Regions from separate parts of the Microterricola gilva genome, predicted to be linked through region 2. Evidence: predicted binding sites of a transcription regulator. Region 2 holds the regulator's gene; the other holds the start of a gene.
The links. The regulator HrcA, encoded in region 2, represses chaperone genes, less so after heat shock. The targets are predictions, from matches to a motif close to TTNGCACTCGNNNNNNNCGAGTGCNAA.

Region 1 (3,206 bases), 1.3 Mb from region 2:
CTACTAGTCGCGAACTCGTAAGAACGGCCCTCATCCGATGTGGATGGGGGCCGTTTCTGCGAGTTCGGCGGATGGGCGGGCTGCTACACACGCTCCACGAGCAGCGTCACGTGCTTGCCGGCCGCGCGGGTGAGCACAATCGTGGCGGCCGCGGAGCCCTTGAGCTTCAGGCGGGAGCGCAGCGTCGCCGGGTCGATGTCGATGCCACGCTTCTTGATCTCGAGCGTGCCGATGCCGCGGGCGGAGAGGGCGGCCTTGAGCTTCTTCTCGTCGGCAGGCAGCCGCTCGATCACACGGAAGCACGTGGCGAACGGCGTCTCCTGCGCGGTGTCAGCGGTGAGGTACGCGATGCCATCGCTCAACATCGATGCATCGAGCGAGCGGGCGAGGTCGCCGATCAGGCGGGAGCGGATGACGGCCCCGTCCGGTTCGTAGATGTACTCGCCAAGCTCGCCGACCTCGACGTCGTCGCTGTCGCCTGAAGCCGCGAGCTCGTGGCTTCCGTCCCGATTGAGCACCAGCGCACTGCGCCGGATTCCCGGCCGCGCGAGCGCGCCGAACCACAACCCCATCTCGACGAGCTGGCCATCGACGGAGACCCACTGCGCCTCCGCCTCGGCCGGGATGAGTGAGCGGTCGAAGCCAGGCCCGAGCTTGACCCCGGTCGGGAAGCGCTCGGCCAGGCCGAAGGCGAAGTCCAGTGACGGCGTGTAGTCCTCTGGCCGCGTGAGCCTGGAGGTGTTGCCGTGGCCGGCGCTCCGGCGGGCGGGGTCGAGGTAGATGCCATCGGCCGGTCCGCCGTCCAGTGCCTCGAGGTCGACCTCCTCTGCGCGGGCGTGCAGCACGTTCGCGTGCGGGAACGGCGCGAGGTTGAAGGAGGCCAGCGTCGCGGTGACCTCGTCGGCATCCGCTGCCGTGACCCGCAGATCGAGGGCGGCGATGGCGATCGCGTCTCCGCCGATGCCGCAGCCGAGGTCGGCGACGTGCTTCACCCCTGCACCGGCGAAACGACCGGCGTGCAGCGCGGCGACACGCAGTCGCGTCGCCTGCTCGAGGCCGGCCTCGGTGAAGAGCATGGTGCGGGCGAACTCGCCGAACTTGCCTGCGGCCTTGGCGCGCAGCTTGGCCTGGCTGAGCACAGCTGCGACGAGGCCAGGAGCGTGCCCGTCCTTGCGCAGCTCGGCGACCGTGCGCACGACGTCGGCAGAGGAGTCCCACTCCGGCAGCGAGTCGAGGAGCCGCAGCCCGTCGGGGGAGAGCAGTTCGATGAGCTCGGAGCGTTCCATAGCTGCCACGCTAACACCGCAGCGGGGTGCCGTCCGTGCCGGTTGCTCGGCCGTCGATTCGGCATCCGCCCGGCATTCACCGCTGGCTTGCTCTCAGGGCGAATTCACTGGCACTCACGTTGCACGAGTGCCAACCAAGGCCTAAACTCGACTTAGCACTCTCGGTGTGAGTGTGCTAACTCCACGTCTTTTCTAGAAAGAGGTCAACCGTGTCGGTCAGCATCAAGCCGCTCGAGGATCGCATTGTCATCAAGCAGGTTGAGGCCGAGCAGGTCACTGCGTCGGGACTCGTCATTCCTGACACCGCCAAGGAGAAGCCCCAGGAGGGCGAGGTCGTGGCTGTGGGCCCCGGTCGCATCGACGACAATGGCAACCGCGTACCGCTCGACGTCGCAGTCGGCGACAAGGTTCTCTACTCCAAGTACGGCGGAACCGAAGTGAAGTTCGGCGGCGAGGACTTCCTCGTGCTGTCGGCTCGCGACGTGCTCGCTGTGGTCGTGCGCTAAGCATCACCGTTTTCGGAAGACCCGGATGGCTTCGGCCATCCGGGTCTTTTTTGTCGGAGCAACACGCCCGACGGTGCGGTGCACACTGTATACAGGCGTAGAATGCCGAAGTGGAAAACCCCAACGAACCGCAGATCACCTCCGCCCCGCCGTCGGCCGCCCCGGTCTCGAACGCGCCGGGCGCAGGTCGTTCCGGTCTGATCTACGCCGGCATCGCCTACGTGCTCTGGGGATTCCTGCCGATCTACTTCATCTCGCTGGCGCCGAGCGGTGCCTTCGAGATCGTCGCGTGGCGCATCGTGTTCTCGCTCGTGTTCTGCATACTGCTGCTCGCGGTCACCCGGAAGTTCAAGCCCTTCTTCGCGCTGCTCATGCAGCCGCGCATCTCGCTCACCATGGCGTTGGCGGGCGCGCTCATCTACGTGAACTGGCAGACGTACATCTACAGCGCGATGAGCGGCCAGGTCGTCGAAGCCTCTCTCGGCTACTTCATCAACCCCATCGTGACCGTGTTCCTCGGGGTGTTCTTCCTGCGTGAGCGACTGCGGCCTGCGCAGTGGGCGGCCGTCGGTGTCAGCGTCCTCGCGGTGCTCGTGATCGCGATCAGCGCCGGCAGCGTGCCGTGGATCGCCCTCACGCTCGCCTTCTCCTTCGGCTTCTACGGTTACATCAAGAAGCGGGTCGGCAATACCGTCGACGCCGTAGCCGGGCTCACCATGGAGACGGTCTGGTTGTTCCCCGTCGCGATCGTGCAGCTCATCGTCGTGGCGATGACGGTCGGCATCACCTTCGGAACGGTCAGCCCGGTCCACACGGCCCTGCTCATCGGCACCGGCGTCATCACCGCCGTCCCGCTGATCCTCTTTGCTGCCGCATCGCGCAGGCTGCCGCTGATCTACATGGGCTTCATCCAGTACTTCGCACCGATCATCCAGTTCCTCGTCGGCGTGCTCATCCTGCAGGAGCCGATGTCCCCCGAACGGTGGATCGGCTTCTCGCTGGTCTGGCTGGCGCTGCTCATCCTCACCGTCGACGCGCTCGCCAATCGGCGCGGAAACCGGCAAACGGTCGCCGAACTGGTCTGAGCCGTTTCGGACAGTTCCAGCATCGGCGCGAGGCCCTGAGAGTTCCTGAGCTGAGGCTGCCGCCTCGCGCGTCGCTGCGCGGCGCGCGGGGCGATGTAACGATTTGACTTACTCGGCAACGTTGTGGCATCGAAGCCTTGTTTCGATGCGCAGCGGCCAATACTGTGACACCACGGCAGTCTGTTGACTGTCTCATCGGTGTTCATTCAAGCCATATAGGAGCAACATGAGCGTATTCGCGAAGGCCTCGGCCTCCCGCTCCGTCCGGGCAATGCTGAGCGGAGTCGCCCTCATCGGCGTCAGCGCACTCGTACTGACCGGATGCAGCA
Region 2 (3,206 bases):
GCATCACGATCATGGCCGCTCTGGAGACGCTGGGAGCCGACCTCAGCTCGGTGACCACGGGAATCGACAACGCAGCGGTGAGCAAGCTCACCTACAAGAACGGCACCTGGACCGTGGTCAGCGTGAACGACTCCAGCTACGTCGAGGCCGGAGCCAACTAGCCGCCTCGGTTAACGAACGAGCCGCCCGTGCCGGATCAGTGGTACTGATCCGGCACGGGCGGCTGTGTGTTTCCGGCCCTGCTAGCTGACGAACTTGATCGCCAGCGGGTACTGGTAGGCCAGCCCCTGGTTCGCCTTGACCGCTGCAATGATGCTGAACACGATGATCAGCACGCTGACGGCGGCGATGATGATGAAGCCGATGAACACGATCGTCAGGATTCCGCCGACGACGTACGCGATCGCCATCGTGATCTGGAAGTTGAGCGCCGTCGCCGTGTGCAGGCGGATGAATGGACCCTTGTCCTTGAGCACCAGGTAGCCGACCAGCGCCGGAACGAAGCTGAAGAAGATGCCGCCGACGTGGATCAGCGTCGCCCAGAGCTTCTCGTCGGCCGGGCTCAACTGCGTCTGGCCCTGGTACGGGGTGGCGGGGGGAGGAGGTGCGGCTGACATAGTGGTGCTCCTTGAGTCGTGCGAATGTGCTCGCGAAAGTGATGCCAGTGTACTGGCCGGGTGTACCCCGCGTCCGTTATTTGATCATGCGGATGGCGAAGGGGTAACGGTAGCCGCGCCCATCCTTCACCTGCATGAAGGCGATGATCGAGAAGATGACGCCGACCACCCAGATGAGCCAGCCGATGTTGAAGCCAAAGAATCCGAAGGTGATCACGGTCAGGATGACGCTGAGGATCGCGGCGGCGACCTCGGCGATGAGCAGCGTCAGCTGGAAGTTCAGCGCCTCCTTGGCCTCGGTGTTCGTGAAGCGCCCGCGGTCCTTGAAGATCAGCCAGATGATCAGCGACGGCAGGAAGCTGAAGATGCCGCCGAGGTGCGCGAAGGATGCCCACTGGATGTCGGCTTCCTGACTGAGCGGCGCGCCCGGCGCCGCGGTGCTCGCGTAGGGATTCTCCGGTTGCGTCGGCGGTGCCGGCGGTGCCGGTGGGGTAGGCGGCTGCTGCGTCGGATCGTACGGGGGAGTCGGAGCTGATGGGTCGCTCATGATCGATCCTTTCGATGGTGCTTCTGCAGCGCGCATTGCGCTCATTCCCAAGCTAGTCGCGATATGATTAGCACTCAACGGCAGTGAGTGCTAAGTGGTCGAACTGGTCGGCCCAGCGCGGTGAGGAGGTGGTGCGCATGGTTTCGGAACGAAGCCTCGAGGTTCTCCGTGTGATCGTGCAGGATTACGTCTCATCGCGCGAGCCGGTCGGCTCCAAGTCGATCGTCGAGCGCCACTCCTTCGGCGTGTCGGCCGCCACGATCCGCAACGACATGGCGCTGCTCGAAGAGGAGGAGCTGATCGCGGCTCCGCACACCTCGTCCGGTCGCATTCCGACCGACAAGGGATACCGGCTCTTCGTTGACCAGCTGAGCGATCTGCGCCCGCTCAGCGCGGCCCAGCGCCACGCCATCGAGACCTTCCTCGGCCAGTCGGCTGACCTCGACGACGTGCTCTCGCGCACCGTGCGGCTGCTCTCGCAGCTCACCCAGCAGGTCGCCCTCGTGCAGTATCCGTCGCTCACCCGCGCAACGGTCAAGCACGTCGAACTCGTGCGCCTCAGCACCCATCGTTTGCTGTCCGTCTTGATCACCGACACCGGGCGCGTCGAACAGCGCGTCGTCGACACCACCTCAGAGGTGACGGAGGAGTCGGTCGCCGATCTCCGCACGGTCATCAACGCGACACTCGTCGGCCTGGGCATGACGGATGCCGCCGCCGCGGCAGGCGGCCTCGCCGATGCCGCTCCGCCGCAACTGGCCGGCGTGGCATCCGTCGTCGCCGAGACGCTCGTCGAGCAGGTGCTCGCGAATCGCGCGGACAAGCTGGTGATGGCCGGCGCCGCCAACCTCGTGCGCACGGAAGAAGACTTCACGGGCAGCATCTTCCCCGTGCTGGAAGCCATCGAGGAACAGGTCGTCCTGTTGCGCCTGTTCGGCGAGATGGCCACAGACCAACACGGTGTCTCAGCGAGCATCGGGCGTGAGAACGCCTCGTTCGGGCTCGGCGAGACCTCGGTTCTCAGCAGTAGTTACCTCTCGGCCGGATCCGAGCTCGCCCGGGTGGGCGTTCTCGGCCCGCTCCGGATGGACTACTCCAACAACATGGCCGCCGTTCGTGCGGTCGCTCGGTACTTGTCCAGACTCTTGGGCGAAAACTAGTAGGACGAATCGCCTCGAGTTCGCCGTGCTCTGCGCGCGCAGGATGCTCGAGGCCGGAAAGGAACGGCCGGAGTGGCTGACCATTACGAAGTACTCGGCGTCTCGCGCGAGGCGACCACCGACGAGATCAAGAAGGCGTACCGCCGCCTCGCCCGCGAACTGCACCCCGATGTGAACCCGAGCTCTGAGGCTTCCGAGCGTTTCAAGGAGGTCACGCACGCCTACGACGTGCTGAGCGACGCGAAGCAGCGCCAGAACTACGACATGGGCGGCCAGGGTGGCTTCGGCGGCGGCGCGGGAGACTTCGGCGGCTTCGGCGACATCTTCGAGACCTTCTTCGGCGGGGGTGGCGGCGGTGGCCGTCGCGGTCCGCGCTCCCGCCGTGAGCGCGGCCAGGATGCGCTGCTGCGCGTCGAGGTCGACCTCGACGAGATCATCTTCGGCACCCACCGCGACATCGAGGTTGACACCGCGATCCTCTGCGAGACCTGCCAGGGATCCTGCTGCGCACCGGGAACCAGCCCGGTCACCTGCGACATCTGCCACGGAACCGGCAGCATCCAGCGTGCCGTTCGCTCGCTGCTCGGCAACGTGATGACCTCGAGCCCCTGCGGCAGCTGCCGCGGCTACGGCACGATCATCGCCACCCCGTGCCTCACCTGCCAGGGCCAGGGCCGAGTGCGCGCCCGTCGCACCGTTCCGGTCGACATCCCCGCCGGCGTCGACACGGGCGTTCGCCTGCAGATGCCGGGCAGCGGAGAGGCCGGCCCGGCCGGCGGACCGAACGGTGACCTCTACCTCGAGATGAAGGTGCGTCACCACGACGTCTTCAGCCGTGACGGCGACGACCTCCTCGCCACGCTCGAGGTGGCCATGACCGAC

Region 1: groES (co-chaperone GroES) is a predicted target of HrcA. The motif match lies at 1,394-1,420, and genes of this name have one in related genera.

The regions. Positions count from the first base shown of each region.
Region 1 is NZ_SHLC01000001.1:535,977-539,182, forward strand. It holds gene EV379_RS02420 (DUF4190 domain-containing protein) at 1-7, shown strand, start outside; gene EV379_RS02425 (THUMP-like domain-containing protein) at 84-1,286, opposite strand; gene groES (co-chaperone GroES) at 1,496-1,792, shown strand; gene rarD (EamA family transporter RarD) at 1,903-2,877, shown strand; gene EV379_RS02440 (ABC transporter substrate-binding protein) at 3,104-3,206, shown strand, end outside.
Region 2 is NZ_SHLC01000001.1:1,868,214-1,871,419, reverse strand. It holds gene EV379_RS08720 (histidine phosphatase family protein) at 1-161, shown strand, start outside; gene EV379_RS08715 (DUF4870 domain-containing protein) at 243-617, opposite strand; gene EV379_RS08710 (DUF4870 domain-containing protein) at 694-1,164, opposite strand; gene hrcA (heat-inducible transcriptional repressor HrcA) at 1,302-2,324, shown strand; gene dnaJ (molecular chaperone DnaJ) at 2,397-3,206, shown strand, end outside.